Regions from separate parts of the Romboutsia sp. genome, predicted to be linked through region 1. Evidence: riboswitches for the same ligand, from Rfam matches in the RefSeq annotation. Region 1 holds a riboswitch; each other region holds the start of a gene.

Region 1 (11,358 bases):
GTTCTCTAACACTAGACATTTCTTCTACTATTTCATCAACTTCAAGTACCATTTCCATCATACTTATTTGTTCATCGTAAACAGCAGCATCAAATTCCGCTTTCATTTCTTCTTCTACAACATGATATACTCTAAGTCCTAATTCAACTCCAGCAAGTGGTCCAGCGAAAGTTGGATCACCAGCAGTTACTGTCTCAGCTGCAAGCCCCGCAGCTTCGGCTTCAGATGCACCTAATAAAACCACAAGATTGTCTGCTCCGTGTTTTTCACAAGCTTCTTTAACTCTCTTTTGGTTTTCTAAGTCCATAGCCCCTGCAGCCGTTCAGACAAAACATTCTGTTGAAGAAAATATTACTTCTGCTCCCTCTATACCTTTTATACACTCTTCTATCGCAGGTCCTGGTATACCATCACGGTCACCTATTATAAGGACCTTTTTATTCGCAAGTATGCTCATAGTTATCCCCCTTTAATTTATACGTACTACCTAACTTATTTATATATTAATAAGTTACTGTAGATAATTTTCCAAATCCTGTTTCATTAGTAGCTCCAGTTATAACTTGTATTTCAGCTTCTATGCTTCCATCTTCTCTTAAACTTCCAGCAAATCCACCAGCTATAAAATCTACTACTTCTATATGACCTATTATTTTATCCATCTTAGGAAGTACTATTAATTCATTAGCATTTCCACCTGTTACAACTGCATTTGCTAATACATCTGCATCTGCAAGTGATTGAGAACCTCCATCACGTCCTGCATATTCATCTGTTACTATAACAGTTTTTATATCTTCATTCTCTATTTTTTTACAGTTCATTATAAGATCTGTATCTGGATTTCCAAATCCTTCTTGAGATATTATAACTGCATCTAATCCTAAATACTTACATAACTTAGCAGTCCAGTTAGATGATCTTTCTTTATCTGCAAGGTATACGTTTTCATTAGTTATAATTACACCTACAAAGTTTATTTCTTTTCCATGTTGTGCATATAAATCTTCTACTACAGAGTTATTTATATGAACATAAGATGGATTTTTATCACATGCAGAAACACAGTTACCACTTACAATTGCTCCATCCATAAGTTCTGTTGGGTAAAGCATAGTTGGAACTATTTGTTTTGCATCTACTCCGTATACATATGTATCATGAAGTAATCCTTGAGTTTGAAGCATATATACATATCCTACTTTTGGAAGATTAGGATACTCTGCTATTGACTCTAATAATGGCTTAGTTTCATAAGTTTTTATTTCATCAGGAGTTACATTTCTTCCTGCTTCTCCTAAATATGCTGCAGCTTTAAATCCTATCATTCTAACAGCTTTTTCATGGTTATGTTGCTTTAATCCATCTACAGGTTCTGCTATGACTACTACATTATTAAGTGTAGAGAATGGACAATAATCAGCTCCAGGACCAGTCATATCTATTATACCTTCTTGGAAACCAACTATTTTTCCTGTAGTTACAACTGCACAACCAGAAAGTGCATGAGTTCTTCCTTCTCCTACAGTATCAACTTTTGATATTATTCCTGGGAATATTCCTCCCCTACCTTCAACTTTAACTCTTGGCTCTATAACATCTTTTACTGGTGTTATTCTTACACTTTCACCTGGACGAACTAAATCTATATCTATAGATTTTATGTGCTCATCTCCACCAATTGCTTCAAGCATCTCTTCTTTATTTACGTATAAAACTCCATCTCTTACCTCAGTAACGTCAGCAAACTGAATGTCTTTTATGAAAATTTTTCCTAATTCAAGACGCATACTTGCACCCCCCAATTTTTTACTTATTAAGAATTTAGTAATCTTTAAGTTTGTAAATAGCTTAATCATATAATTTAAAATACTAATTAAGTTATGTATATTTACTCTTAAACCTCAAATAGTATCTATGTCTATTGATTAAGTCTATTGATTAAGCTATTTAACTAAACTTATATATATAGATTTGAGATTTTCTCAAATTTATAGCAATATTAAAGGTATTTTTTAATCATTTCTTCTATATTAGATTTTGTAGCATCATCTTTTGTAACTTCATCTATTTTTGCACCATCTTTGTATATAGCTATAGTTGGAAGACCTAATACTTTCTCTTTTATAGCTAATCTTCTAGCCTTTGTAGTATCTAATTTACAAAACTTGAAGTTATCACCATATTGGTTAGCTAACTCTTCAACCTCTGGAAGTAATGCTTTACAAGGCTCACACCCTTCACTCCAGAAATCTACAACTACTATACCTTCTTGTTTTAAAACTTCTTCTTCAAAAATATTTTTATCTAAAACTACCATATTTTAAATCCCCCTTCATATTTTAATATCTTATTTTAAAGCAAAACATATTTTTATACTTTTGCTTCTTCTAAGTGTTCTAATTTATTATCAATATATTTTTCAGCCACTATTGTAGCTATTGCACCATCACTTGTAGCTGTTACCACTTGTCTTAAAGTCTTAACTCTGCAATCTCCTGCTGCAAATACTCCTTCTACATTAGTTCTCATCTCTTCATCTGTTATTATATATCCTCTTTTATCCATATTTATTTTACCTTTAAATAAGCTTGTTTGAGGATCAAGACCAACAAATACAAATACTCCCATTGTTCCATCCTCTTCATCTGCTTCATATTCTGTTAACTCACCTGTTACAGTATTTTCAAATACAACTTTTTCTAGTATTCCATCACCATGTAGTTCCTTTATAGATGTATTAAACATAAATTCTATATTTGAATTTCCTTTAGCTTTATCTGCTATTGATTTAGCACATGATAACTCATCTCTTCTATGAACTATCGTTACTTTTCTAGCAAACTTAGTTAAAAACATACCTTCTTCAACTGCACTATTTCCTCCACCAACTGCAAATACTTCTAAGTCTGTGAAGAAATCTCCATCACATGTTGCACAATAAGATACACCTTTTCCAGTAAGTTCTTTTTCTCCTGGAGCTCCTAATTTTCTTGGAGTTGCTCCCGTTGCTATGATAACAACTTTGCCTTTATATTCACCTTTTTCGCCTTTTAGTACTTTTATCTTACCATCTATATTAGCTTCAACTATGTTGTCTTTAATCATTTCAGCCCCAAAGCTTTTGCATTGTTCAACCATCCTAGCTATTAACTTTGGTCCACTTGCATCTTCTACAGAACCTGGATAATTTGCTACATCATGTGTAGTAACTATCTGTCCACCAGTTTTTCCTTTTTCCAATATAAGTGTTTTAAGCTTTGCTCTTGCACCATAAAGTCCTGCAGAAAGACCTGCTGGTCCTGAACCTATTATGATTAAATCATATAAATTTTCCATTGAACTACCCCCTTTTATATTTCAATTAAAGGAATTTTAAAATTCCATGTTTGAGAAACCAAATCATATCACTCTTTGTTATTTCTTTAACAACGAAGTAAGATATTGTTATATATATTGAATTCTTTGTAATGTATTATTTAATATATCAAAGTCTATAACTTTAAAATCATCTGTAACTTTTTCTGTCCAATTTGGAGTTATTTTATTTTTTTGAAATTTACTACAAGTGGCTATCGCTTCTTCTATCAATATTAGTGAATTTGTATCTAGATTTTTTCCTTTTTTCATTATTATACTTCGATATGGCGTTTCATTAGGTTTTACGCTTCCGTAAAGTGGGTGTGATAAAAGCTCATAGCCCTTATGTATTAGGTCTCTACATTCTTTTAATATTTCTATGTATGTAATATCTTTATGCAAAATTTCTTTATTTGTAATTTCTTGTTTAACAATTGGGTTATTAGTGATTATTATCATGAATCCCTCTCGCTTTCAAAATTCTATTTTTTTTGCAAATTAAAAACAGAGAAAACAAACCCCAATTTGTTCTCTCTGTTAATATACTCTTCAGAGGTCCGTCTAGGCATAGTATTTTTACCTGAGAATTTCACTTAATTTAATTTGGATTAATAAATTAAGTTTGTCCCTTCGGTCACTTTTATATTTAAAAGTTGTCTCCCATGCCCTTCATTCGGATATCTATTTTTTAATTATAATATTTCTTCCTATAAGTATTATCTATATCATCTAAGTTAAGTATATAAACTTTCTATTTATTTTTCAATATATTTTTCAGAAAATTTTGTATCATTTTTCGAGTTATTTTTATATAAAATTCACTTTTTTGTATATATTTGTATTTTTATAGGTTACTATCATCCACTTGATCTAACCATTCTTTAATAGCATCTATAACATTGTCTACACATCCATCTTCAAATGGAGATTTTAGATTACCTATATTAACAATTTCTAAGAAAGATTTAGTTCCACCAACCCTACATATATCTAAATAACTATTCCAACCTTGTTCTTTATTTTCCCTCATCTTTTTCCAAAACTGTAGCGCACATATTTGAGCTAGAGTATAGTCAATATAATAAAATGGATTTTTAAATATGTGGCCTTGTTTAAACCACCAACCTCCATTTTCTAGGAACTCACATCCCTCATAGTCTTTATGAGGAAGATATTTTTTCTCTAAATCTCTCCATACTTTTTTTCTTTCTTCCTTACTCATAGTTGGATTTTCATATATATCATGTTGGAATTCGTCTACTAATATTCCATATGGAATAAATTTAATTGCTGAAGACAAATGAGTAAATTTATATTTTTCAGTATCTTTTTTAAAGAATAAATCCATCCATGGCCAAGTTATAAATTCCATACTCATAGAATGAATCTCACAACTTTCATAAGTTGGGAAATTTATTTCTGGCATATCGATCCATGTAGACATATATAATTGGAAAGCATGCCCAGCTTCATGAGTTAATACATCTATATCATCTGATGTTTGATTAAAGTTTGAGAATATAAACGGTGCTTGATAATTAGGTATATAAGTACAATACCCACCTGCTGCTTTTCCTTTTTTAGTTACTAAATCCATAAGTTCATTTTCTAGCATAAATTCAAAGAATTCTTTTGTTTCTTTTGATAACTCTGAGTACATTTTTTTCCCATTTTCAATTATATACTCAGGGTCTCCTTTAGGAGTTGCGTTACCACTTAAAAATTCGAAGTTTTCATCTACATATACTAACTTTTCTATCCCTAATCTTTTTTCTTGTCTTTTGTAAAGATCACTTGCAACAGGAACTATATACTTAAGAACTTGTTTTCTGAAGTTTTTAACCATCTCAGAATTATAATCAGTTCTCATCATTCTTATATAACCTAGTTCTACAAAGTTATTGAAATTAAGTTTTGTAGCCATTTTTGCTCTTAATTTTACTAACTTATCAAATATATCATCAAATTTTTCTTCATTTTCTTCAAAAAAATTGTAATAAGCTTTCGATGCTTTTATTCTCATATCTCTATCTTTAGATTGCATAAATTTACCTAATCCAGATAAATTTCTTTCTTCATCCTCAAAGTTTATTTTTGCAGATGCTAGTAATTTACTATATTGCGAGCAAAGTTTATTTTCTTCTTGTAATTCTTTTATTATCTCTTTGGAAAAAGACTTTAAAGAATACTGCGATATTTTTACAAACTGTTGTCCAAAATCTTTTTCTATTTCTTGCTTAAACTTAGACTCTACTACTGATTTATAGAACTCTGAGTTTATCTCTTCGTATAGGGGTGAATATTCATCCCAATATCTTTTTTCTTTTTCATAAAATTCATCTTCAGTATCTATGCTATGTCTTATTGAACATATAGTCTGCATAGTTTGTATATTGTTTCTTCTTTCATTAAGCTCATTTATATTTTCTCTTTGTTCCTTGTAATTAGATGATGTATTTATCTTTTGCACTAAATTTCCAATTTCCTTTTTATTTTCTTCATAATTTGGTCTTTCATATTTGAATTCTGAAAATTTCATATCGATCTCTCCTTATGTTATTTAGCTATATTATTATATATACCAACTATGAGATATCTTATGCAATTATAATTAACTATCTACAAATAATTACTCCATATCTCAAGTTACATTCCATATTATACCATATATTATAAATTCAATATCTACTCTCAAATAACAGGTATCACATTTAGGTTATTAAATACATAATCAGAGTAATTTTTTATTTTAGTTTATAAACTCTGCATATATTGATATAATTATATTTGTCTTATATTTTATATTATTAGGAGGATTAGTATGTATAAATTAATAGCTCTAGACATAGATGGAACTTTATTAAATAGTGATAAAAAGATTACATCAGATGTATTTAACTCTATCCAAGAAGCAAAGAAACAAGGTGCAAAAGTCGTATTGTCAACAGGTAGACCTCTACCAGGAGTCACTCCACTTTTAAATGAATTGAATCTTACAGATGAAGGTGACTACGTTATATGTTTTAATGGAGCAGTAGTCCAAGAAGTGAAAAGTGAAAAGGTGATTTCTAATATAGAGATGACTTATGATGATTTTAAAACTATATATAAAATCGTAAAAGAACTTGATACAAAGGTTCATATAAACACACCAATTAATGTAATAACTCCGCATGAAGAACCTAGTAAATATACGTTACTAGAAGCTGAGTTAAACCAAATACCTATTGTTTATAAAAGTGAAGATGAAATAGATGATAGTATAACATTCTGTAAAATAATGATTATCGATGAGCCTGAAAAATTAGAAGAAATTTTAAATGTTCTTCCTAAAGAAATTTTCGAAAAATATACAGTGGTTAGATCCGCTCCTTTCTTCTTAGAGTTTTTAAATAAAGCCGCTAATAAAGGTACTGCGCTACAAGCTTTATGCGAAAATATAAATATACCTATCGAAAAAACAATAGCTGTTGGTGATGAAGAAAACGACCAACATATGATAAAATTAGCAGGTCTAGGAGTTGCTATGGGAAATGCTCGTGATAGTATAAAAGATATCGCTAGTTATATAACTAAAACTAACAATGAACATGGAGTTGCTCATGTTATAGATAAATTTATATTAAATAAATTATAAATTCATCTATAATATAATTTCCTATGTGCTATAAAAAAATATAAGTAGTATAGTTAAATTTAACTATACTACCTATATTTTATCTAGTTTTGACATGCTATAAGATATCTGTAATGAGTTTATTTCTGTTGGATATATTTTAACCTTATAGTATGAGGATTTATTGTATATTTTCATATAAAATTCACCATTTATATTTGTTGTTGTATATCTATTTAAGGGACACTCACAAATTTGACAACCTTCATAAATAGGATTAACACTACAATTTCTAATCTCTTGTACCTCTACAAGTGCATCTCTTACAGGACTACCATCATCATATTTAACTATTCCATATAGTAAATTACTTTCTTTCATGCTCGCCCTCCTATGTATTATACTGGAGGATAAAATTCTAGAAGATAGTCAACTTTATCTATTTTTTCAAGATAGGTTATAAATTTTCCCTCTATATCAGTTATTAAAAATCCTATCTTAGTTGTTATTGGTGGATTATAGTTTGAATCAATTTTAGATATTATCACTGAAGTGTCGCTTGCAGGAGTTTCGTCTTTATATACTACTTTTCCTATTATTAATACTTGATGTATCTTTGGTATTATAATAGTCTTACATACTAAATAATTTTCTTTTAATTCTTGCGGTGTAATTATGATTTCAGTGTACGTCTTCATATTGTATCACTCTTTGAATTTTTAATTAAAGGAGAATATGCAGTTATCTTATACTCAAGATTAAATGTTGGAGATACAGCAAATACATATTCTCCAATATCATTAGAAAAAATATTTCCTATAACTTTACTAGCTCCACTTATTTTGTCAATTTCCATAATTTCTATAGATGCATGAGATAGTGGATATAAATTTTCATCATAAACTATACCTTTTATATTATATTCTTTTTTTTGGGGAATAATAATTTTTACATCATAAGGTTTTCCTTCAACTAAGTCAGAACTTTTTATAATTATATAATTGGTCTCTAATTCTTCCATTTATTAGACCCTTTTATTTTTTTATAAATCTTTTTATTGAATCAATTATTTTTCTTATCCAGGACTTAGTTTCTTTATTTTCTGTAACTTCTGATATACTAAGTTGCTCGCCTCTATCTATGTTTTCTATAGATTGTATTTGTGGTGAATCAGGCTGTACACTTTCTTCAACAACTGATGTAACAGCTATTTTTAGATTCATAGTTCCACCTTTATTATTTAATCCTGGTGTTATTACATTCCCATCAGTTTTTACTCCATCTATTTCTACATAACTAATTGTTCTTTCTGTATATTCCTTACCATCTATGATAACTTTTTTACTCATATACATGCCTCCATTGTCAATGTCTATATTTTTTATATTATAATATGATATTAATCTAAATTTGGTACAACAGTTAAAAATAAGTCTTTTACTTCTTCTAGTACAATTTTTAAATCTTCAAAATAATTTAATAAAGCATTACTTTGATATTTAAAATTAGAAGTTAATTTTGAATAATCTTGTGCTGACATTTCAAAGTGTTTTTGCCTTACATCAAATAAAAATTTCACTAAATAACTACCCAAATAATAACTTGTTTTATTACTTTCAAATTCTTGTAAAACATTAAATACATATAAAAATTGTTGTAAATTTATATCATCTTCATTCATATCTAATAATGAATCTAATGCATCTCTAGTTAAAAGCTCTTTGCATATATTTATACATTTATTAGATTCATCTATAAATTTATTTATAGATTGTAGAATTTGTCTTATTATTTCATTAGAATCTATGTTAATACATTTGTCAGGAGTTAATTTTTTTGCATCTTCATTAAAATTCATTGATGTTATTATTTCTTCTAATTCTCTATGAGAAGCACCAACTATATCTGCTCCATAAGATGCATTTATAAATTCAACTTTTTTATATTGCTGAACTAAATTTATATATTCTTCAATCTTACTTTTAAAAAGATTTAATGTGACTGTTGTTTTTATTTCATTCCCGTATACATCTTCAATTAAAATTAATCCTGATGGATCTGGATTTTTATCTATATTAAAAGTTGCATTATCTGAATGATGTTTGTCATAAGTAAGTGCACAATCTTGACCTACTAATATTATGGGGTTGCATCCCATAATTACAGCTGCATCTATGCAGGTATGAGCAACAGAACCACCAGCATAGGTTCCTGTTAGATTTTTTAAATCTTCTATAATGTATGAAAATAGTTCTGATATATATATTTTTTCCCCTTTATAATCCTTTACTAAGTCTTTATTACTATATTCATAAAAAGCAAATGGAACTTTTTCATCTAAGTATTTTTTCATCATACTATAATTGATTGGTGCTGGGTCTACAGATATGACTAAATTGGGAGTGATTCCATTTTCAATAAGAGAACCCATAGTTCTATTCCCTGCTACTATAAAAAACTTGTCTAACTGATTTTTATATTTCAACATAGTCTGAATATTTTTATCTAAGGATGGGCCAGCCGATACTATTATAGCTGGTATATTTTCATTTGAATTTATATATGAATTTAAAGGTGACGAGTCATTTATCATTAACAGATTTGAAATCATATTTTCAAAAAACATTTGTCTAAACCTATAAGCAAGCCCTATTGATGCACTAGCTACATAATATCTACTATCTAAAATTTCTATAAATTTTTTATATTCTTGCTCATACAGTTGTTCATAATTTCCAAAACAGTGAACATGTAATCTATTGACATTCTTATAATTTATAATGTTTTTTAAAATTGATTTTATCATTTCTTCATCATATAATATTAAATTAATATTATCCTTTTCTATATTATCCTTGTGAATATCATATATTTCTTTATTTGGTTCTATTATTATAACTAGATTACATTCGCATAATCTATTTTCTAATTCAGTAATATATTCTCCCGCATCAATGCCAAATATAAATACTACAGAATCAAATAAAAGTCCCTCTAAATTATCTATTAAATTTTGTATATTTTTTTTGTAATTATATCTATCTCCTAAATAATAGGATTTTTCACCAATATTTACTTCATATAGGTAGTAACCATCATCACTTTTCTGCTTTTTTAAATTAAACATAACTCCTCCTAAACAAGTATTATTTGTACTAAAGTTGAAGATTAGCCATAGGCTAATCTCCATTTGATTTATACTATTAACTGTATATTTTAACTACATACTTGTTACTACTTGCAATAGTTATTCCATATCTACCATAATTATCTGTAAAAGTCATATAATCCGCTGATTCAATAGTACCAGCTGACGCAGTATTTGCCCAAATTATAACAGTTCCATTTGAAATAATTTGTGCATCTGTTGCCTCAGCAACACCTCCTACGAATATTAGAGGCCACTTACTAGTTTCTAAATTAGTAGTTACTATTGGCACAGCAGCTTTAGTAGTATCTGCTGTTGTTATAGCTGTTTGTTTCGGTCTATAATTTCTTTTTGTTGCCATATAAATCTCTCCTATATTATATAGTTAAGGATTCTTCATCCTTGGTCTATAATATTCTAAAATTCGAATACTGTTACATTTTTATTTTATAAATCTTCATTTTACATTCCGCAATATGGCACAAATTTATATTCATAGTTATTTTTCCACAATAAAGATACTCCATAAGTTCCCTCTTCATTTGAAAATGTAACTCCTAAAAATGTTTCTATAGGTGGAGTTGTATTTTTATCTATTAGAGTAATTGCTACAGCTACATTTGATAAAACTTCTTTATCTGGACTATATACTTTTCCTGTTACAAAGATATATTCTTGTACATCCATATAAACATCTGCTATTGCTCCACCATTTTTAATAATTTCACTTCCATCAACATAAACACTATTAGATTCTCCCATTTCAACACCTTTTCATTAACTGCATAAGATTTTAGCGTTCACTAATACTATTGCGTTTGTTAAATATTCTTTAACATTTAATTTTTTATAATAAATATCTTCCACTATTCCATCAACTTCTAATTTACTACCTATTACGTAATTTTCTGCTAATACTATAAATGTACCAAATGGAATATTATAATGAGATGAATATATTAGTCCATCCTCTGATGTGTATTGTACTGTATATTTAATTAATCCATAAATTATTAATTTATATCCTGATAAATTTTGATTTTCTAAGGATTTTATGTTAGGTGTGGCTATTACATAATATTTAATTATCTCTATTTCTGATGTTATGTTAAGTATTTCTTTTATATCTGGCTTTACACTGTCCATTAGTAATTTTTTTTCTATACTTATTTGTCTAAAATTATACATTGGAACATTATTCATACGAACTAAATTTTCCTCATTTTCTAAACTT
Region 2 (11,358 bases), on a different contig from region 1:
GTTTCATCCTCATTACTTCCTTCGCTAGAACTACTTTCTCCAGAGTGATGATAAATTGGAGCGTCTCCTTTAGATGCTCTTTCTATTAATTCTTCTGCTTTGTGTATTCCATTTGCAACCTTAGTTATAATAACTTTTTTGCCATTAAATCTAGCCATTTCAACTTTTTTATCAGCTGCTACTATTATACATTCTGCATTTTCTATTTCATCTGAAGTTAACATATTTTTGACTCCTGATGAACCATTTGTTTCTACTTTTATCGAAACTCCTTTTTTCTCACCCATTCTATTTAGGCTTTCTGCTGCCATAAAAGTATGAGCTATTCCAGTTGGACAAGCTGTTACTGCAAGTACTTTTGGATAAATTGAGTTTTGATTTTGTGTAGAAGATGCTTCTTCTACTGATTTCTTATTTTGGAATTTCTCGCTTTCCTTTTTATCTATTAATTTAATAAGCGCTTCTACTGATTTTGAATTTATTAAATCATCTCTAAATTTTTCATCCATAAGTATTGTTGATAATCTTGATAATACTTCTAAATGAATATCATTAGCTCCATCTGGTGCTGCTATCATAAAAAATAGATTTGCTAAACTTCCATCAAAAGCTTCATAATCTATACCCTCTTTACAAACTGCTACGCCTAAACATACATTATTGACTGCTTTAGTTTTTGCATGAGGTATTGCGACCCCTTCACCTATTCCTGTTGTACTCATATTTTCACGAGCTATTATAGCCTTTTTATATTCTTCTTTATTATTTAGATTCCCACTGTTGTTTACTAACTCTACAAGATTATCTATAACTTCTAACTTATTTTTCCCTTGTAAATTTAAATCTACCGATTTTTTATTTATTAAGTCTGTTATTCTCATTTTTATCTCCTTTCTGAACTTATTATTTTAAAATTTCTATACTTATTTCATTTTTTAATTTATTTATAAAATCTTTCTCTGCTAAATCATAAGAAAATGCTGTTGCACTTCCACTTGCTGCTCCTACATGTAGAGCATCTTCATATTTATTACTATTTAAATAACCTGCAATAAAGCCAGCAACCATAGAATCACCTGCTCCAACTGAATTTTTAACGATACCTTTAGCCACATTACTTCTTAAAACCATTCCATCCTCTGTAACTAGTATAGCTCCATCTTTTCCCATAGATATCAATACATTTTGTGCACCCATATCTTTTAATTTATTTGCATACAATACTATATCATCTATACTTTCTAGCTTTATACCAAACATTTCTTCTAACTCATGATTGTTTGGCTTTATTAAAAATGGATTATACTTTAATACATTTAAAAGTAAATTTTTAGTAGCATCTACTACTACCTTGATATTTTTTTCTTTAATTCTATCCATTATATTTTCATAAAGTTTTTCATCTAGAGTTGATGGTATACTTCCTGCTAAAACTAATATATCATCGCTATTTAATTTATCTATTTTTTCGTATAATTCGTTTAATTTCTCTTCACATACATGTGGACCTTGTCCATTTATCTCTGTTTCTTCATCCGCTTTTATTTTTACATTTATTCTAGTAAATCCATTTTCAAGTTTTATGAAGTCTAAATTCAGTGCTTTTTCTTCTAAAATATTTTCTATATATTTTCCTGTAAATCCACTTATAAATCCTAATGCAGTGCTTTTATGTCCTAATTCTTTCAATATTAAAGATACATTTATTCCCTTTCCACCAGGATATACGTATTCTTCATTAGTTCTATTTATATTACCGCTATTTAAGTTATTTAATTTAACTATATAGTCTATTGAAGGATTTAAAGTTACTGTATATATCATAGTTTTCACCTCTATTTTCTCTTTATATTTGTAGTTTATGTTCTTAATTTACGTTGTCTTTTATACGTTTGATAACTTTTATCTTTATATTTATGATACCTTGAAATCATTTTCCCTGAAAGCTAAAAAATTTCTCTTAGTTAAAAGAGAAATTTATCATTATTTTATTTAATTTTAAGGTTAAGCTACTTATTTAAACATATTCACAAACTTGTCAAAATTTTTATTTTCACATATGCTTATTACTTTTGATATAGAATCTACTCTTTTATATATATCTAAAAATAATTCTTCATAATCTAATATTTTATCTTTATCAACTGCCAACATTATTACTAATCTTACTTTGTCCATTTCCCAATGTATAGGATTTTTTAAAATACCTATTGCTATTTTACTTTCATTTATTAATCCATTAGCACCATGAGGAATAGCTACCATATTTCCTATTTCTGTTGTTGCTATTCTTTCTCTTTCTAAATAAGATTCTTTCATTATATTATCTATATAATTCTTTTCTAACAGTTTATCGCACATATAATTTATCACTTCTTCTTTACTATTCATATCAATATCTATAAAAAATAAGTCTTGCTGTAATAAATTTTTAATTTGTAGATCTATATATACTTTTTCAGTTTCTATATACTTTTCAATCATTTTTATTTCTTTTTTAGTAAGCATTGGCGATACATTTATTACTGGTATATCTTCTAAGCTTAATGGAACTGTTGATATTACAAAATCAACGTCTATAGCATTTATATAATCTACTAAGTATGATGGTATTATTTTAATAATTTCTAATTTTTCTTTAAATATATTTTCTAATTTTGATTTTATAAGCATTGATGTACCTATACCTGAGGTACAAACTATTATAGTTTTTAGTACCTTTTTTTCATCGTTTTGTGAAGCTCTCTCTAAAGCCCCACCAACATGAAGGGCTATGTTTGCAATTTCATCTTCACTTATTTCTATATTTAAATATTTTTCTATTGTTTTTTTAGCAATTTTGGCTAACTCAAAGGCAAATGGGTATTTTATTTTTATATCATTTACAACTATTGTGTACTGATTTATGTCTAACTTGAGTCTTTTATATAGATTATTTATATGATTATATAAGCATTCTTCAAATATTTTATCATTACTAATATCTATAGATGTTGCTATTTTTAAATCCTGTACAAATTGTCTTATAGAACTTATTATTATATCTTTATTTTCATTATTGTTTATTATATATTCTTTTTTGCTTTTATAATTTAATATATATTTTTTTATATACTTTTTTTCTTGTTGTAAACAATATTCTTCTTTATTTTTATTTATATAAATAGATTTATCTTTATCGCAATTATATATATATACATCTTGATCTATATTTCGGCTTAATGATATTAATATATTATTTAAGATATTTTTAAATTCTATATCAGTTATAATTAACTTTTCATCATCTAAACAGTCTAATAATATCTTATTTATAGTAAATATATTATTTTTTACATATTGTGTTAAAAAATCATTTATATTTAATTCATTATCTTTTTTATTATACAAACTTACTATACATTTTATAATATCTTTCTCTTCACCTAATATAATTATTCCTTGTTTGTGCTTTGTAGCTATTTTTATATTATATTTGCCTAATATTTTTTTAACTTCTTTTAAATCATTTTTTACAGTAGATACACTTACATACATAGAGTCTGCTAAATCGTCTAATCTAATAGCATTTTCATTTGTTGTGCTTAAGTTTAGCATTGTTTTTATAATATACATAACTCGATCTATATCATTATAGATATTAGTATTTAAATTCAATTCATCTAAGTTTCCTTCTATTTTGTATCCAACACCTCTTACAGGCATTATTTTACTATTTTTAAGAACTTTATTTATCTCTTTTATTTCACTTTGAATTGTTTTTGTTGAGCATCCTATTTCTTGACTTAAAGCTATGCTACTTACTGCATTACTATTACCTGACAATGTCTTTATTATGTTTAATTGTCTTGGAGTTATATTTACCGTCACAAAAATCACCTTTATTCTAAATAATTATTTCTAATCTATTTTATATATTCTTCTGTAAGATTAAATTCCTTATACAGATACTCTTCTATAGTATCATAATTTTCTTCAATGCTACATTTACATATTCTTCATTTACTTCAAATGTTTGATTTAATTTTTCTAGCTGTACAATTATTTAATACTACTAAATTCTCCAGATATTTTATTAGTGTTATAGTTTTTTGTATGATAAATTGTTTATTGGTAGTTTACAATATATCTAATTAAAATATTCCATTGACATTTGTCGCAATATTCTATATTATCATTATAAATAATGCTAACAACAAATCAATACCCGCTTGAAGCTTTATAGAAGAGTTGCTAAATTTGGCACACCGAAGGAGTTACACTCTCAGGTACTTTTATAAAAAGTAGGACTGTAAAGCTTAGGGAACTCTGGAGAGACCCATTATGGGCGCCGAAGGGGCAAGGCAATTACGCTCAATCTCTCAGGCAAAAGGACAGGGATTATATACTATACTTAGTACTTTTTTTGAGTACCTTTTTATAGTATGTCGTTTATCCAGAGCTAAATCTATGCTAGATTTAGCTTTTTTTAATCTACCTGTCAATTAATTCATTTTACTCTATTGATTTACTAGGGCATAAAATTCACTTCGCTCTTTGATGTTAAAATATATAAATTTTGTATTTTATCAAATTTAAATCGTGAGCGAAAAATATTAAGGAGTGTATTTTTATGAATTTAATTGATGTTTTAAACCAAATGAACTCTTTCATATGGGGTCCACCTTTACTTGTACTATTAGTTGGTACTGGTATCTTATTTTCTTTTAAGCTTGGATTTTTACAAATTACTAAGCTTCCTACTGCTCTAAAGCTAATTTTTAAAGCTGAAAACAGTGGTAGTGGTGATATTTCTAGCTTCGGTGCTTTATGTACAGCTCTTGCTGCTACTATTGGTACTGGAAATATAGTTGGTGTTGCTACTGCTATAAAAGTTGGAGGTCCTGGTGCATTATTTTGGCTATGGATTGCTGCATTCTTTGGTATGGCTACTAAATATGCTGAAGGTGTACTTGCTATAAAATATAGAACTAAAGACAAAAACGGACAAGTATCTGGTGGGCCCATGTATTATATCGTAAATGGTATGGGTAATAAGTACAAACCTCTTGCAATTTTCTTTGCTGTAAGTGGTGTGTTAGTTGCACTTTTAGGTATTGGTACTTTCACTCAAGTTAATTCTATAACTGATTCTCTTAATGGAAGTTTTGGAGTTGACCCTAGAATAACTGGAATTATTTTAGCCTTACTTGTTGCTTTAATTGTATTTGGAGGACTTAAAAATATATCTAAAGTTTCAACTACAGTAGTTCCTTTTATGTCTGTTATTTATATATTGATGTGCTTATTAATTCTTGTAAGTTCATTTGATAAAATACCATCTACTTTTATGTTGATAATAAAAAGTGCTTTTACTCCTACTTCTGCCTTTGGTGGATTTGTAGGTGCTAGTGTTTCTATGGCTATTCGAAATGGTATCGCTCGTGGTGTATTTTCTAATGAATCAGGACTTGGTAGTGCACCTATTGCTGCTGCTGCTGCTAAGACTGAGTGGCCGGCTGAACAAGGTCTTATTTCTATGACTGGTACTTTTATAGATAGTTTAATTATTTGTTCTCTTACTGGTTTTTCACTTATATTGTCAGGTGTTTGGCATGGAAATTTAAATGGTGCTCTTATGACTCAAAGTGCTTTTGAAAGTGTACTTCCTGGTATTGGGCCTTTATTTTTAACACTTAGTTTAAGTTTGTTTGCTTTTACTACTATACTAGGGTGGAGTTATTATGGTGAAAGATGTTTTGAGTTTTTATTTGGTACTAAAGGTATAAATGGTTATAGAATTATTTTTGTTTTTATGGTATTGCTTGGATCATTTTTAAAATTAGAAGTAGTTTGGATAATTGCAGATATTGTAAATGGTCTTATGGCTATTCCTAACTTGATTGCTCTGCTTTACCTTATGCCTGTGGTTGTTTCTGAAACTAATGTTTATATGGATTATTTAACATCTAAGAAAGAAAATTATATTCACACAAATCTATAGAATGCTCAAAATACCTAGTGTGTGATTACACACTAGGTTCTCTTTATAGTATGATTTATTAAAATATTTAGTAAGATACTTTTTGATGATTTTTTCTAGATTAATGTGAGTGAGAATGATGCATATCTGGAGTATGGTTATGAGTGTGTTCTATTGACTCATGGCTATGTTCATGACTATGTTCTTTATTTTTAAAATCCTTATGAGTATGATTGTGATGACCATCATTATGATTATGTCTATGCTCATGCTGAATAATTTCATGAATATGATTATGTTTATGTTTTTCTACAGCAGCATAATACGCACCAAAAATCATTAGAATAACTGCAATAACAAAATTCCATGTTACTGTTTCATTGTACATTAAAAGGGATAGTCCTACACCAATAAAAGGTGCAACAGCATAATACGCACTAGTTCTTGCTGCTCCTAATTCTCTCTGTGCAGTTATATAAAAGAATATACTTAACCCATAAGCAAAGAAACCTAGAATCAAGGCTATAAATATATACCCTATATCACTTGCATATTCTTTAGTTAAAAATGCTATCATAAGCGACCCTACTCCAGATCCTAATCCTTTAATAACTACTATTTGCATAGGGTCTTTTAAAGACATCATTCTTGTACAATTGTTTTCAAATCCCCAACACATACAGGCTAGCAAAACAAATATTGAACCTATTGAAAATGAAAAACTACTAAAGTCTGCTACTGATAAAATAATACTTGAAGCAGTAATAAAGAAAATTGCTATCCATAGCCTTTTGCCAATTGATTCTTTAAAGATTAATAAAGCAATAAGAGATGTAGCCACAATCTCAAAGTTATTCAATAACGAAGCATTTGAAGCTGTGGTCTTGCTTAACCCAATCATCAAAAATATTGGTGCAGCAATATCTAAGACTATCATCCCTACAGTAAATGGAAGCTCTTTTATTCCAATTCTAGCTTCTTTATGTTTGGCTCCCGTTGAGTTTTTTATCAAACTCATAAGTAACATACCAATACCTGCTCCAAGATATAGTAGAGCCGCCATAATCATAGGAGGTATTTTTTCTAGTAAAAACTTAGATACTGGTGAACTTATTCCAAACAATGCAGCTGCAAGAATTGCTTGAAACACCGCTACATATTGTTTTGATTTTATCATACTCTTTTCTCCCCTTTTGAATGTTTAAATTCTAATATCATTATATTCTATGTTTATTTTTTGTTAGAATATTTTTGTGAAATAACTTATGAAAAGTTTAAAACATATAATCATATATTAGGCATACCATCTCATCTATGAATTTCATCTTATCATCTTTATTTTCTAATTTTGATATTAAAATATAATTTGCATCTATGGTTGTTAGTATTATTTCACATTTTATATCTAGATTTTTTATATTTTCTTTATTATTAATTTCATCAAAAAAATTCATAATTAAATCTTTTACACGTTGTTTCTTTTTATCATTATATTCTCCTATTTCTTCATATTCTTTTTTTATTGTTTCTATATCTTTATAAATAAAAGCCAACTCAGATAAGAGTTCTATATTTTCAATAAAAAAATTTTTTAATATTTGTCTTTTATCATTTTCTTTAGATAGTTTTTCTAAGATTTTTTCTAATTCTAGATATTTTTTCTCAGATATTCTATTTAATATTTCTAAAAAAATATTACTTTTATCATTAAAATAATTATAAAATAATCCCGTTGATACTCCTGCTTTTTTTGCAATTTCCTTTGAATTCGTATTATAAAAACCTTTTTCATTAAATAACTGAAAAGCTGCATTTATAAGACTTTCTTTTTTTTCTATAGCCCTTTTTTGTTTGGGCTCTCTTATGTTTTGTTGCATATAATCACCTATTCCTACACATTATTATTATAATTATATATTTATCTAATATATTAATCAATAAATATGAACTAAATTTCAGTTTTAGTTGACTTTCTTTATTTGAAATATTAAAATAAAATATGAACTAAAGTTCATGTTTCTACATCGTATTTATCAAAGAAGGATTTTTTATGAAAATTAATTCTTTATTATTTTTCTAAATAAAATTTATAATTATACGAAGTAATAAAAAATAACTGCAAAGGTGTGATGTAATATGAAAAGTAATACAAAAAATAATTTAACTTTAATTAGGATGAAAATATTTTTAATAGCTTTAGCAGCTGTTTTGATATTTTGTATATTTGGAAGAAACAACTTGGTAGTTGGAGTAGGAGCAGTTATTATAGCGACAACTATGTTTGGAGAAGATTATACTGCTAATATAGCAACTACCACTCTATTACTTGCTATAATAAATGTCCTTATAGGAGTTTTTGCATATATGGCAATTCTAAATTCCTTTTTAGGATTAATTCTTACATTTTTTATAAGTTTCATTATTTACTATTTATTTAGTTATGATGCTAAGGCCTCAAAAAGTATTGGATTTATCATAACATATTTAATGTTAGTATATTCCCCAGTTCCGTTGAATGATATGCCTATGAGGTTAGTTGCTCTTGCATTCTCAGGAATAGTAATAATGCTATTATATTATACTTTATCTAAGTATAACTTTAATGCTGTTGTAAATAAAGAAATTATAAGTGTTATAGATTCAATAAAAGAAGAAATAGATTTGATTTTAGCTGATGAAGAAATAAATGATAAAAATAAATCTCTAAATATTAGATTGAAAAATATAGAACTCAAGATATATGAAAGAATGTTCAATTCTAAAAAGGAATTAGACAGTATTTATATAAAAGATATAATAATAGTTTTATTAAAAAAAATTAATACAAATCTTCCTATTGTAAAGAAAAAAGAAAGCAACATAATTCTTCTAGAAAATATAAAAAAAATATTTGAAGACATAAAATTATATATATTAAATGAAGATAGTTTAGAAAATTTAAAAGATAACTTAAAAAAGTATCATCATAACCTAGAAACAGATAAAATAGCAAATGATATAGACAAGTATAATTATTATAGTTTAAAAGCTTCAATAGAAGAAATTTATAAATCTATAGAAGATATGGATAATATTAAATCTGTTTATATAAATGAAAGAATTAAATTATTAAAATTAATTAAAGAAAATATGTATGGACTTAAAAATAATTTTAAAATGAATTCATTAAGATTTAATTTAGCAATAAAAGCATCCATATTAATTTCTTTATCTGTTTTTATAGTAAATTATTTTCATATCTATCAAGGACAATGGGCTATATATACAATAGTAATAGTGTTATTCCCAAATGCTGAATTTAACAAGGAAAGAGCTAAAGATAGGATAATAGGCACTATTATAGGAGCTATTTTATTTAATATAATAAACTTATTCATAAATGGTAATATAGTTTGGATGATAATTTTATTACTTATATCTGCGTATGCTTCAACAGTTATAGTACCTTATAATACGAGATGTATATTTATAACATTTAACGCTATATTAGGTATTCAAATAATGTATCCAAATAATGCAGTTTTTATGTTGACTGAATATAGAGTGCTGTTTAGTTTAATAGGTGTAATTGTTACAGCAATAATAATGAATGTTTTCTTCCCTTATAAGTTAAAAGATGATACTAAAAATACTATATTAAAATATATAGATTTAAATCAAAGTATTTTAAATGAATTAGAGAAGGATAACATAGATAAAAATAAGTTAGAGATTATGCTACTTGCTGATAATTATTATTGGAGAAGAATCAATTATAATAATAAAGAATTAAAATGTAATGATATTGAAAATCTATTAAGTGAACAAAGTAATTTTATTACTGATGTAAGCTTTTTATTCAAAACAAGTAATTATGTAGATAATAATGCTGCTTTTGTAAAATCAATAGCAATGAATTTTAAAACAAATATTACTGACAATAATTTTGATGATAAAGCAAAAGAAATCTTTAATTCACTAAGTAGTGATGCTGAAAGATTAATAGTAATAAGCATGTATAAAATCTACTCAGATGTTAAAAACATAAATTTATCAGGTGAAAAAGTTATTACTAATTTGAATAATCTGTAATGAGTTTCCTTACTATAAATGATATGTGAAAATATTTTTAAATTTCAATTCTCTTATTATAAGCATAACTTGCAAAAATGCTTTTTTAGTACTAATTATATGGTTATGACGTACTTTTCTTAAAATACGCAACAAGGGCTTACTTTATCATAGTAAGCCCTATTTTATTAAGTCTATATATACCATATTGACTATAATTTCATTAATGCAAACTTCAAGTATTCTAATACTTACAAATCATATCACACTTGTTTTTGATTCTTGCCTCCTTTCATAAAAGCTTGAAAAAATATCTCACAAGGTAAATTTTATTTATAAAATTATCCCCTAGCGAAACTATTCAAATGATGATATTAGTAAATTCTTAGTTTAAATTAATTAAGCTGCACTTATATTAAGTACAGCCTTCGTCTATTTTACTAGTATGTTATACATTTTAGAATTGTCTAGAACTTCTAATCCATAGTCTATATCTGATTCTAGTGCAATTATATCACCTGTTTTTATAATTACTTCATCATTTTCTTTATATACAATTTTAATACTTCCTTCAATCATTATAAATAAGGTTTCCATTTCATAGTATTCTTTATCTATACTTTCTCCCTTTGCAAGAGAGAAAAATCTTATTTCTACATTCTCATTATTTATTAAAGCTTTACTAGCTATTTGGTTTCCCCTATGACTTACTATTTCATTTATATGTATTGGTTCATAAGGCTTAATATTTTTAAGATATTTCATATTAGTCCTCCTTAACTACTACCAGAAGCATTGACATATTTTCTTTAGCTGTTACTTGATGAGGAATATTAGCTGGCATAACTACCATCTGCCCTTTGACAGCCTCCATAGTCTCATCTCCAATTTTTACTGTAGCAACACCATCAGTTATGTATATAAGAGCATCTCCTTTAGCTGCATGTGGACCTACCCCTTCACCTTTCCCAAATGCAAATGCAGTGATTCCAACACCTTTTTTTTGAGCTAATGTAACTGATTCTATTTGACCTTCTTTTGCAACTACTAAATTTTCAAAATCTACAGGTTTTGCTTTTTCTATATTTTTTATTAATTCATTCATTTATATCTTCTCCTTTTATTTATAAATCTTAAAGACTAGGCAATTATACATTTTTTTATTATTGTTTCCATTTATCAAAGAAATATATACTTGCTTAATCATAACCTATAAAAGAACCATTCTTAGTATAATCGCAGATACAATTTGAATTATAGTAACTCCTAGTGCATAAAATGAGTATTACAGTTTGCAAATCTAACAACGTATTACAATCATGTATTTTAAAATACTTCCGTTTTTA
Region 3 (11,358 bases), on a different contig from region 1:
GACATTCTGGTTCTATCCCAATAGGATATTCAACTCAATTAAGTATTTATCCTGAACAAGAAATAATCAGTGTAGTATTAACTAATAATAGAAAGATACTTCATCCATTAACTTATGTTGATGCCAATGGTAAATACATTGATTCATGCTTAGCAGAGCAAATTTTTGATAAGAAGATAGGGATAATCAAAAAAGCTTATATATAATTTAGGTAGATATTAATAAATGTGACAATGATAAGGTTCTAATATTGCAGGTAGCCACTTAATGGTTTATGGTATTATAGTATCCTTTCTAGTGTTAAGTTTATTTCGGTATCATTGAATAAATATAATAGATTATAAAAAGGACTGTTTTCTTTACAGTCCTTTTTTTGTTGGCAACTATTCTTTATAGGCATACCTAGCATATTTTTTTTGCCATAATTGAAATTTTGACTGTTCTTGAGAATTTAATTAGTATCTTCTTAAATATTATATGCTTTATACCATTAATCATCTTAATATTATCATCAAAAATTAATAAAAAATTTGGAATTAAAAATAACTAGCTTTAAAATTTTAGTTAGATATATTAAGCAAATAAAAAGCCATCAAAATGTAAATAAATGGATTTAAAGTCATTTTTTACTAGATATATTTAAATATGATTTACTTCAATTATTACTACAGTTATAATTGAACTATAGTTCACAATTGTTAACTATATAATTAAAGTTGGAAAAATGAAGTAGATTATATATTATAATATTTATTAGATTAGGGGAGAGTTAAGATGGAGTTTAAGTTTGAAATAACAGAAGACGATTATATTCAGTTTAATTTATATCATGTTGAGAATTCGCCAGCACATAAAAAAACTTGTAATTTCCTTAGATATGCAATACCTGTATTGTTCTCTGTACCTATATACTATATAGGTCAAAATTTGTTTAAACAACCAAGGGTTTATTGGATTATTATTGCTATATTATTTGCAATAGTATGGATTGTTACTTACCCAAAACAATACAGAAACTTAGTAAAAAGACAAACTAAAAAAATATTGGATGAAGGTGATAACTCATCAATATTTGGTAAAAAGACTATAATATTGAATGAAAATGATATAAAAGTATTTAGTGAATTTACATCTGAAATAATATCAAAGAAAAGTGTAAAAGATGTAAAAGTTTACGATGATATGATACTTATTTATATAAGTGGTTTTATGGCTCAAATAGTGCCAACTAGATATTTAGACGAAGAGTCACAGAAGAATTTTATAAAAGAATTAGGTATATTATAAATAAGTAATTAAGTTTTATGGTTAACAATATTATTAAAATACGAACTGAGAGAGCAATAACATTAAAAAGGGAGATTTACATGAAATTTGAAATGAGTAAATGGAATATATTTATAAAGATAGCTGCTATTGTAGCTTTTGTTGTATCATTACTTGGTTTATTTACAGATATAACTATCCCAGGATTAGCTCTTATTGCTTTAGGATTAACTTTATTTGGTTCAGGATTGAGAGAACTTAATACTTTTAAAGAAAATAAGGAGAAAGTTACATTAATACTAGGAACACTTCTTGTAGCCACTGGAGTCTTTTGTTGGGATGTTGGAATTGGACAGATAATTGCATTTTTACTTTAACTAAATTGTAATTAATTTATCAAATAGCCTATAAATAGGCCATTTATTATGTTCAATAAAACATTAAATTATAAATATATTTTATAGGGGGGATAGATAAATGGAGAGTGTTAAACCACTGATAGGTATATCATGGAGCAATTTAATAATATGTATTTTAGTTATAATTGCGGTTTATTACCTAGGTGTAAAAATCATAAAAAATATATTCAAAAAATAATTAATTAAGTATCTTTACAAAAATAAACTCTAGAAATAGAATTCATTTACAATCCAAGTTGAATATACTGTACTATATAAATAAGATAGTAAAAAATAGTATTTTAAGGGTGGAGTTTGATGGAAAATAAAAAATATAAAAATTGGTTGAAGATAATAATAGGTTTAGCAGTAATTAGTATAGTTATAGCAGTAGCGTATATTTATAGTAATCATTTAGATAGTGAAATATCAGGTATAAAAATGGAAGATAAATTAGAAGTAAGTATTCCTAAGTATTTAGATTTTGAAGAAATAAAGACTAATGATTCTTTGATAGAAAAAGATAGTAAGCACAAATATTCTCAGGTCAAAGTTAAAAACATATCAGATGAAACTATATATGATATATCCATAGACCTTAAACAACAAGCTACTAATGAAAGTGATACCTATATCGTTCCATCATATAACATATATATACTAAAGCCTGGAGAAACAGCTTTGTTAAGTACACAGCATGAAAATACAAAAGATGATAATATGCTTAGAGTTGCGAGCTACCATTATACGGACACTCAAGGAAATTCATTTACAGTAAATAGAGAATCTGTTTTTAATCCTTCTCAACCAAAGAATACCCCTAAAGGGATACTTACAGTTGATGCAGACGAGACCTTTCAATGTAAAAAAATCACAGATGAAATAAGAAGGATAGATATCAAGGATACTAGAATTATAAAAAAGGATGAGGCGCAATATTTAGAGGTTGATGTTGAAAATGTATCTGATAAAAATATACAAAGTGGAAATATAAATTTTGTAGAATCTTATAATGGTAATATCATAGGAAATTTAATCGGGGATACAGGTGAATTGAAGCCTAATCAAATCAAAACAGTGAGAGTTGATTATAAAAATGATGTAGAAATTAAACTTATAGGATATGACTATGAAATATATGACAGTGAAAGTAAAGTTACTTATCTATATGATGTATTTTTAGAGGAAGGACTATATAGAACTTATGACTATAAAGATTTAACTGATTCAAACAATAAAAATGTGATTATAAGTATTTCAAATTTGATTGTAATTTTTATATTTTGGATAATTAAAATTATAGTTGAAAAATTAAAAGAAAAGGGTGTTTCTGAAAACAATGAAGCTTATATAAAGCGTGCCAAATATTTAAATATATTAAAAATTGCAATCTTTATATTGTATACAATATGTATGTTAATATACATTGAATTTTTCATTTAATATATAATTAATAAAATGGTTTTGCAAGGAGGATGAGATGTATTTTATGAGGAAAGAATTGAAAAATAAGTTGAAAATTTTCTTATTAAGGCTTATTAGTATAATCTTCGTTCCAATATTCTCTTTAATACCTAATGATAAAAAAAATCTTATAGTAGATTCATTTCCAAATGAATTTTCAAAAATATTAGCGATAATAATTTTTGTAATATTTATTACCTCATGGTTTATAGCTATTTCTAAAATAATTTATGGAATAGAACAAGAAAAATAAGTAAATTAATAATAGTATATTTATAGATGAAAAATAAAATAAGGGATAACTATTAATGAATAGATTTGCGAGACAAAAAAGCATAGATGAATTATTAAAATCTAAAAAAGAAAATATCATAAAAAAGAGTTAGAAACAAAAGAATGATAGAATTTTTCGGAGGAAATGCCAATTATAGATAATAAATTCATAGTAAAAGTAAATTACAGAATATGTTAGATATAAAAGAAAAAAGATGGGTAAGATGCCCATCTTAAAGTGTATAACATTCTTACTTTGGGGAAAGTAGAATATAGACTAAAAAGTTAACATTTTTAGTCAAAATAGAAATAAAAAAGTCAGAAGACCAAAAAGTCTTCTGACTATATACAGATATTTTCAAATATCTAAATTTCTATTAAATATGTACTTCTTAATATTAAGTATAGGATACAGTAATATATAAGTCAACAAAAAAATTATAAAAAATAACATATCATATCTAAAGATAAAAGTGTTCTCGGCTATTAAATAAAAATTTTTATAAAGTACTTTAATATCTCATAGCGCATTAATTTCCTATACTTGTATCAAGAAGTGAACAAACTTCTAAAAAATTTAAAGGGGGAATTCAAATGGCAGTAGTAGTAACTAAAAATCCATCTGGATTAAAAATGAGATTTGATTGTGGAAAGGATGAAGTGACAGGTAAAACTATAACAAGTAGCAAAACTTACTCACAGGTAAGACCTGACGCCACAGATCAAGAAGTATTTGATGTAGGATCGGCAATAGCATCACTTCAAATAAATACCTTGTTAGAAGTAGCAAAAATTGATAATTCAACATTATCACTATAAAAATCAGATTTAATAATAGCACCAACTATATATATGTAACATACGTTTAGCTACATCCATTGCTTTAAATTAAAATTATAAGGGGGTAACATTTATGGAAATGAAGAAAAGATTATTAATGAATTTCAAAACTATAGGTGATAAAAAGATAGCTATATCAGTAGATTCACCTAAAGAGGATTTAACAGAGACACAGATAAAATCAGTTATGAATCTTATACTTTCAAAGAATATATTTGAACCTGGTGGTGAAGGTTTCGCTGCTTTAGTGGATGCAAAGATTGTTCAAACTGATACTACTGAATATGACTTAGCACTATAATCATAAGATATGGATTCTAATATACAAACTCTAATAGCTAATGTAGGTTTTCCTATAGCCATATCAATGTATTTATTGATAAGAATAGAAGGTAAACTTTCAGTTCTTACTGATAGTATTAATGAATTATCTAAAAACATCTTAAATATGAAGTAATCTAGAGGGGGTGCGTAGCACTCCCTTAAATTATTTACCATATAATTCTTCATTATTTATTTATTATAAAAACATCAAAATTAAAAACTTCTATTTCATTAAAGTCTATCATTAATTCATAATTACCATTTTTATCTATTGTATTAGTTGAAATTATATTTTATTCTAGCGTTTTAGTATCGTTGTATATATATTCCTCTGTAGAATTATCTTTTGACATTATTGTAATAGGGTAATTTGTATCAGTTTCTATTTTCAAATATTGACCTTCTTTTAAATCAATATTTTACAAGTTAATAAAGTAATCTTAAGAATACAGTTTTTAGAATAAATAATGATGAATCGTATCATAAATAGAGGAGGTCATTACTTAGATAGAGTCAATAAAGCTAAAGCTTGATAACTATTAATTTCAATGATATACTTACCTAAGTAACTATTACCTAGGTAAACAATTGGAGGTGAAATGAAAATGAATCTATACGGTCATAAAGTAAATCAACTAGCTCGATATTTTAATAAAAAGTTAAATGAAAAAATTTCTCCTCTTGGATTATATACTTCACAATGTGGAATTGTAACATACTTATATGAAAAAAAGCAGTGTACACAAGTTGAATTAAGTAAGTACCTATGTGTAGAGCCGCCAACGATTACTAGGACATTAACTAGGATGGAAAAAATGGGATGGGTAGTACGTCAAGAAGGAAAGGATAAACGTGAAAGATATCTAACATTAACTGAAAAAGCTTATGAGATGTTTCCAAAGTTTCATGAAGCTTTTAGTAATGTGGAAACAAATGCTCTAAAAGATATTACTAAAGAAGAAATAGATATTTTTAATAACATTTTAGAAAAGATGATGACAAACTTAGAAAGAGGATAATGTATATGGAAGAAAAGAATTATGAAATAATAGATAATACAGTAGGAATGAATTTTATCTATATTATTAGAGTTTTAGTATTTATATTAGGAATATTTGTTTTGGCTTTAGGAGTAGCAACTGTTATTACAGCAAGACTAGGAGTAGCAACATGGGATGTTTTGCATATTGGACTAGCTAACTTGACTGGTTTATCTTTAGGTACTTGGGTTCAAATCGTAGGGGTTGTTATGGTTTTAATGACATGTTTTTTTGAAAAAAAGAGACCCGCTATTGGGAGTGTATTAAATATACTATTAGTTGGCTTTTTCCTTAATAGTATTTTAGATTTAAACATAATACCATCTTTTAAAGGATTAACATCACAAATTATATTGTTAATAGTAGGTATTGTACTTATGGGAATTGGTTCAGGAATGTATGTGGCATCTAAAGTAGGGGCTGGACCTAGAGATGGTATGACTTTATTCATAGCCAAAAGATTTTCGATTTCTGTTAGACTATCTAGAACCTTACTTGAAATAATGGCATTAACAACTGGATGGTTAATTGGTGGTCCTGTTTCCATTGGTACATTTATTTCAATACCTTTAATTGGACCTGTTATGCAGGCTTCATTGAAATTTTGGACAATACAATTAAATAAACTATCTAACTTATATTATTATAAAAAAGCCCTTCTATAAAACTAACAGAATCTGAAATAAGAGTGAATTTCGAACAAAGATGGTATAAAATAGATTAATATATTTACCCATTGTTCAAAAAAATATTACTTTTTACATACAAAAAAACTACAGTTGGGGTACTGTAGTTTTAAACCTAAATGGGGGAGGTAGGTTGTATTTTTATATCCGCATCATATTTTTATTATTGGCCTTTTTTTAAAAAATATACATCCATTTTAAGAAATATACACACAACAATAAGTTTACTTAACTCTGATTGTTATATATAACTACTTTGTTTCCACCAGTTCGCTTGGCTTCATACAACAACTTTGAAGTACATTATCAAAAACTGTAGTGTTTTCAAATTCTCAGAACTTATCAAAGTAAAAACATAGTAAATTCAATATATTCAGCTATTGAATGTTAAGAATTGGGATTTAGTTTGCACCTGTAACAGCTACACTAACATTGCCTCAATATCTAACTTTAATCCAAGTTTAATATCATTCACAAGATTTTCTATATCTTTTTGGGTAGTATCAAATGACGTTACAAATCTTATTGACCCATCATTTTCATCTATTGTATAAAACTCATATTTATTTTCAATATGTTTTATAATATTTTTAGGTATTTTCATAAATATCATATTCGATTGAACAGGATAAATAATTTCTATTTCTTTTATATCTTTTAGTTCATTATTTAATAACATAGCCATGTCATTAGCTTGTTTAGCATTTTTATAATATAAATCATTTTCTAGGTATTCTAAAAATTGAGCCGATATATATCTCATTTTCGAAATTAATTGCATACCTTGTTTTCTTATATATTTAAGATCTTTACTTATATTAGGATTTAAAATAACTATGGCTTCACCAAACATAAGCCCATTTTTAGTTCCTCCAAAGGATAATATATCTACTCCTGCTTCAGTTATCATTTCTTTAAAATTAGTATTAAGAGAGACAGCTGCATTTGAAATTCTAGATCCATCTACATGTAAATATAAGTCATTTTCACGTGCAAACTTTGATATTTCTTTTATTTCTTCTACCGTATATACTGTTCCAAATTCACTACATTGACTTATAGAAATCATTTTTGGTTGGGTTCTATGAAAATTCCCCTTAAGTATAAGCATTTTTTTTATATCATCTACAGATATTTTTCCATTTACATTAGGTACTTGTAATAATTTTGAACCAGTAAATCTTTCTACAGCTCCACATTCATCACCATTTATATGAGCACTGTCTGTACATATAATACTTTCATAAGGTCTTAAAGCAGCACTTAACGCAATAATATTAGCTGCTGTTCCGTTTAATACAAAGTATACCTCTGTATTTTGTCCAAATAGTTCTTTAAACTTCAATTCAGCTTTTTTTGTATATGCATCATTACCGTAAGGAAAAACATGTCCTTCATTTGCTTTTACCATAGCCTCCAAAATATTATGGTGCACACCTGAGTTATTATCACTTAAAAACATCTTCATAAAAACATCTCCTTATTGTTATATTAGATTTAATTTAATTTATCTCTATTTTTATAAGGATATAAAAAACAAATATAAATTTTGTTTTTTAATAATAAAAGCCAAATCAATATGATCTGGCCTCTAGTTAGAAATATATCATCAATTTTGATATATATTAGAAATATATCATTAACTATGATATATCTTTGAAATATATCATAGGCTTTGATATATCCCCTGTCCTTTTACCTGAGAGTTTGGTTGATTAAAAATTGTATTTAACCAACTTTGCCCCTTCGGTGCTCTAAATAGAGTCTCTCCAGAGGTTCGTCCAGTAATAGTTTTAATCCTACTACCTTCATCCGAGTATATTAAATTATAAATTGTATTATATGCCATTATTATTTATTTGTAAAGTTAATTTCATTTTTTTTCATAACATTCTAAATCTTTCATAAATATAACGATTTCCTTAGATACGAAAAAAAGATATATAACTATCATTTATATATCATCTCATACATTAACTGTGCAGGATCAAGAATAGGAATATCGGTATATTTTTTCAATTCATTATATAAATAAGGAAAGTGAGTACATCCCAAGATAACTACATCGACTTTTATAGAATTATAAAATTCCATCACATTTCTTAATGCAAATTTTTCAACTATTTTTTTAGCCGATATGCCTTTTTCTATATCTATAACTAAAGGAAGTATTCCTATTCCAATAACATTACAATCAGAATTTACACTTTGTACAACTTTTTCAATACCTGCGCAACTTTTATTGTTAGCTGTTAGTACACCAATATTTTTAAAGTTGTAAGCAATTTTTTTATAAACGCTAAGTGGAGTAATAATTCTTATATCTTCTTCGATAGACAGTTTATCCATATCAACTGCAGCACTTAGAGAATTACAATATATTATTATTGTATCAATACTTTCAGATTTTATTTTTCTTATTATCTTTCTAATTTCATCCGCAAGTTCAAAAGGAGATAATATTTGAAATTTTGATTGTTCTTGAGGACATGAAGATACGCAATATCCACGTGCATTAATCCCTTTTGATATTAAAAAATCTACCCCCATTTGAGTATCTACAGGAGTTCCTGCAATAACGCCAACTTTAACACAATTCATACATATCACCTCCTATGATTTGTAGCATATTTTTCGGATTTAATTATTATATTGTTCTATATTTTCAGTCCAATTCCTTCTGGTTGTAAATATAAAACGAGCAATAGTTTTAGCACTATTGCCCTCTTTTTATATTTTTAAATAATTATTTTATTTCTTTTTCAAAAACAATTTGATAACAATATGCTGTTGAATATGGTGATATACCAGTATTTTCACATACTGGAATAATAACTTGATTTAATCTCCATCCATTTTTTGCTTCTTCTTGAACAATATCTTTACATTCCTCAAAAGTGTCACCAGTTTTAACTTTAAATCCTTTCTTTAATCGCACCTCTATAAATTTATACTCATACATATAACTTCCACAAAACAATAAACTTAGTTAATAGTTAATAGTTAATAGTTAATAGTTAATAGTTAATAGTTAATAGTTAATAGTTAATAGTTAAAATTCAAAGATAAATAATTCTTCAATCGGAGTATTTAACTCCTTTGAAATCCTAACAGCTAATTCAAGTGAAGGATTGTATTTTGCATTCTCTAATACAAAATTAGGTTTAGACAAATGGCTTAAATACTGCGAATTAATGATATTAGGATTATCTATAAGACAATGTGCAGAAGAAGTTGGTGTAGATGTTAAAACATCTTTTTATATGCGTCATAGAATTTTGGATGTTATCAATTTATCACTTAAAAACGATACTGTAGAAGGCGCTGTAGAGGTTGACGAAGTTTTTGTTCGTCGTTCGTACAAAGGGAATCATTGCAAAAGCACTACTTTTAAGATGCCTAGAGAACCTAGAAAAAGAGGTAAAAGCAAAAAGGATAAGAAGAAAAGAGGAATTTTTAACGACCAACTGTGCATTGAAACTGGAATTGACCGTAATTGAGCTAACTTAAAATAAGGAATTACACTTCAATTTAATGAAACTATTTTGTAATTGGAAAATAATTTAATATTATGTATAATATAATCAAAGTACGCAATTGTTAACATAATATGAAGTAAAGACTAAATAAATTTATAGATAAAGAAATTATGGATAGCTCATCAGTATATACTCTAGGTATATCTATAATTATAGCAGGATATTTAATTAAGAATAGCATGAGAAATAGATTAACTTATTTCAACAGATGTCAAGTAGATAAAGATGAAACGTGCATTTATAGGGGGGAACTTATGGATAAAAAAATTGTAGGAATAATAGTTAAAAATGATTATGATGATATACTCTACCATGAAAATAACTTTTTTATAAAAATAGAAATTGATAAAAAAGATGATTTAAGGTTTACACTAGAAGATAAGCTTAGTGAAATGCTAGATAAAAAAGCATTTAGAATAGATAAGGTCTCTAAAAAATTTCCTACGCTTGATTTATCAAGCACAGGCAATAATACTGAAAATATTGTTATGTACATAGTTAAGGTTTATATGTATAGTGATAATTCAAAGTTTTTGACTAAAGAAGATATTCTAGATAATCTATCTACACCTTTGGACAAAGACTATTATGTAAAATACATTATAAGATATGATAAGTATCGCTACCTAGCAGAATTATATGTGGGTATGCTTATTTATCTATTTTGGACCATAGCTACACTTGTTTTTCCTGCTGAAATTAGATCTAAATTTTTACTCGATACTTTATTTTATAACTTTTGGTTTGCTATTATCATATACATAGCACTTCCAGTATTTATTTTATATAAATTTATTGTACCTAGTATTGTAAATAATTTAGTAAAGTATGATATCAGTGAAAAAACTATTAAGATAAGTAGATGGATATATGGTATAGCCATTCTTGTATTTTATTTTGCTTTTTTAAAAGACATATGGAGTAAATAATACTTAAAGTATGCTTAAAAATATTGACCGAAATCTTCACAATTTTAATATATTACGAACAATTTATAGTAAATTAGATAGATAACCACATCTTAGGTTTCAATACATTGAAAATACTAAGGTATGGTTATTTTTATGCTCTAATTATCACGAAGTAAGCTAACATAGCCTAACTTTACAGTTGTGACATTTTTATTTTTATATAGTATTTTAAAGGTCGAAAGAGGTGTCATTACTTATGTTCAAAAATGTTCGAAAAAGAATTTCTTTTCTTATACATATTCAAAAGAGCAGAACTATATCTAAAAGGATTTAGACTTATATCAAAACTTTTTATGAAATTGCAAATACCTTTTCACTTACACTTGGAAGGTTAAAATTTAAAAGAAAAATGAAATAAGAATAGGAAATTTTGTTCATATTTTTTATACTACACAAGTTAATATTCATATCTTAATTATCAAATATGTTATATATATATTCTGCATTCTCTTGGCTGAATGGAGCAATATTTAATTCATAAAATTATCTTTAATAAATCCACTAAATATATATTTTTTTTGGACAAAATAATTACTAATACTCAATAATGGATCCTA

What was found. A riboswitch is a leader RNA that binds a small molecule or an ion and turns the genes downstream of it on or off. The one in region 1 is predicted to bind glycine.
Region 2: linked by a shared signal. The riboswitch ahead of AC11VW_RS01540 (alanine/glycine:cation symporter family protein) and the one ahead of AC11VW_RS08190 (GrdX family protein) in region 1 are both predicted to bind glycine.
Region 3: linked by a shared signal. The riboswitch ahead of AC11VW_RS11880 (threonine aldolase family protein) and the one ahead of AC11VW_RS08190 (GrdX family protein) in region 1 are both predicted to bind glycine.

Annotation. Positions count from the first base shown of each region.
Region 1 is NZ_JBXKIW010000051.1:24,495-35,852, forward strand. Features, by position in the region: gene grdA (glycine/sarcosine/betaine reductase complex selenoprotein A) at 1-457, opposite strand, end outside; gene AC11VW_RS08175 (glycine/sarcosine/betaine reductase component B subunit) at 504-1,790, opposite strand; gene trxA (thioredoxin TrxA) at 2,003-2,320, opposite strand; gene trxB (thioredoxin-disulfide reductase) at 2,374-3,339, opposite strand; gene AC11VW_RS08190 (GrdX family protein) at 3,448-3,819, opposite strand; glycine riboswitch at 3,919-4,033, opposite strand; gene AC11VW_RS08195 (M3 family oligoendopeptidase) at 4,205-5,899, opposite strand; gene yidA (sugar-phosphatase) at 6,182-6,997, shown strand; gene AC11VW_RS08205 (hypothetical protein) at 7,070-7,357, opposite strand; gene AC11VW_RS08210 (hypothetical protein) at 7,375-7,674, opposite strand; gene AC11VW_RS08215 (peptidase associated/transthyretin-like domain-containing protein) at 7,671-7,997, opposite strand; gene AC11VW_RS08220 (hypothetical protein) at 8,011-8,325, opposite strand; gene AC11VW_RS08225 (motility associated factor glycosyltransferase family protein) at 8,376-10,103, opposite strand; gene AC11VW_RS08230 (hypothetical protein) at 10,180-10,485, opposite strand; gene AC11VW_RS08235 (hypothetical protein) at 10,587-10,886, opposite strand; gene AC11VW_RS08240 (SPOCS domain-containing protein) at 10,902-11,358, opposite strand, start outside.
Region 2 is NZ_JBXKIW010000015.1:221-11,578, forward strand. Features, by position in the region: partial or broken gene AC11VW_RS01525 (fructose PTS transporter subunit IIA) at 1-881, opposite strand, end outside; gene pfkB (1-phosphofructokinase) at 904-1,824, opposite strand; gene AC11VW_RS01535 (BglG family transcription antiterminator) at 2,014-3,870, opposite strand; glycine riboswitch at 4,299-4,387, shown strand; gene AC11VW_RS01540 (alanine/glycine:cation symporter family protein) at 4,613-5,983, shown strand; gene AC11VW_RS01545 (DMT family transporter) at 6,084-7,139, opposite strand; gene AC11VW_RS01550 (TetR/AcrR family transcriptional regulator) at 7,237-7,839, opposite strand; gene AC11VW_RS01555 (FUSC family protein) at 8,099-10,033, shown strand; gene AC11VW_RS01560 (cupin domain-containing protein) at 10,445-10,777, opposite strand; gene AC11VW_RS01565 (cupin domain-containing protein) at 10,779-11,117, opposite strand.
Region 3 is NZ_JBXKIW010000074.1:97,939-109,296, forward strand. Features, by position in the region: gene AC11VW_RS11830 (serine hydrolase domain-containing protein) at 1-206, shown strand, start outside; gene AC11VW_RS11835 (YcxB family protein) at 775-1,287, shown strand; gene AC11VW_RS11840 (hypothetical protein) at 1,368-1,643, shown strand; gene AC11VW_RS11845 (hypothetical protein) at 1,983-3,107, shown strand; gene AC11VW_RS11850 (hypothetical protein) at 3,145-3,381, shown strand; gene AC11VW_RS11855 (DUF1659 domain-containing protein) at 3,996-4,220, shown strand; gene AC11VW_RS11860 (DUF2922 domain-containing protein) at 4,315-4,542, shown strand; gene AC11VW_RS11865 (YvrJ family protein) at 4,552-4,698, shown strand; gene AC11VW_RS11870 (MarR family winged helix-turn-helix transcriptional regulator) at 5,165-5,584, shown strand; gene AC11VW_RS11875 (YczE/YyaS/YitT family protein) at 5,590-6,270, shown strand; gene AC11VW_RS11880 (threonine aldolase family protein) at 6,713-7,759, opposite strand; glycine riboswitch at 7,969-8,074, opposite strand; gene AC11VW_RS11885 (aspartate/glutamate racemase family protein) at 8,242-8,892, opposite strand; gene AC11VW_RS11890 (DUF4177 domain-containing protein) at 9,038-9,253, opposite strand; partial or broken gene AC11VW_RS11895 (IS1595 family transposase) at 9,435-9,785, shown strand; gene AC11VW_RS11900 (hypothetical protein) at 10,085-10,759, shown strand.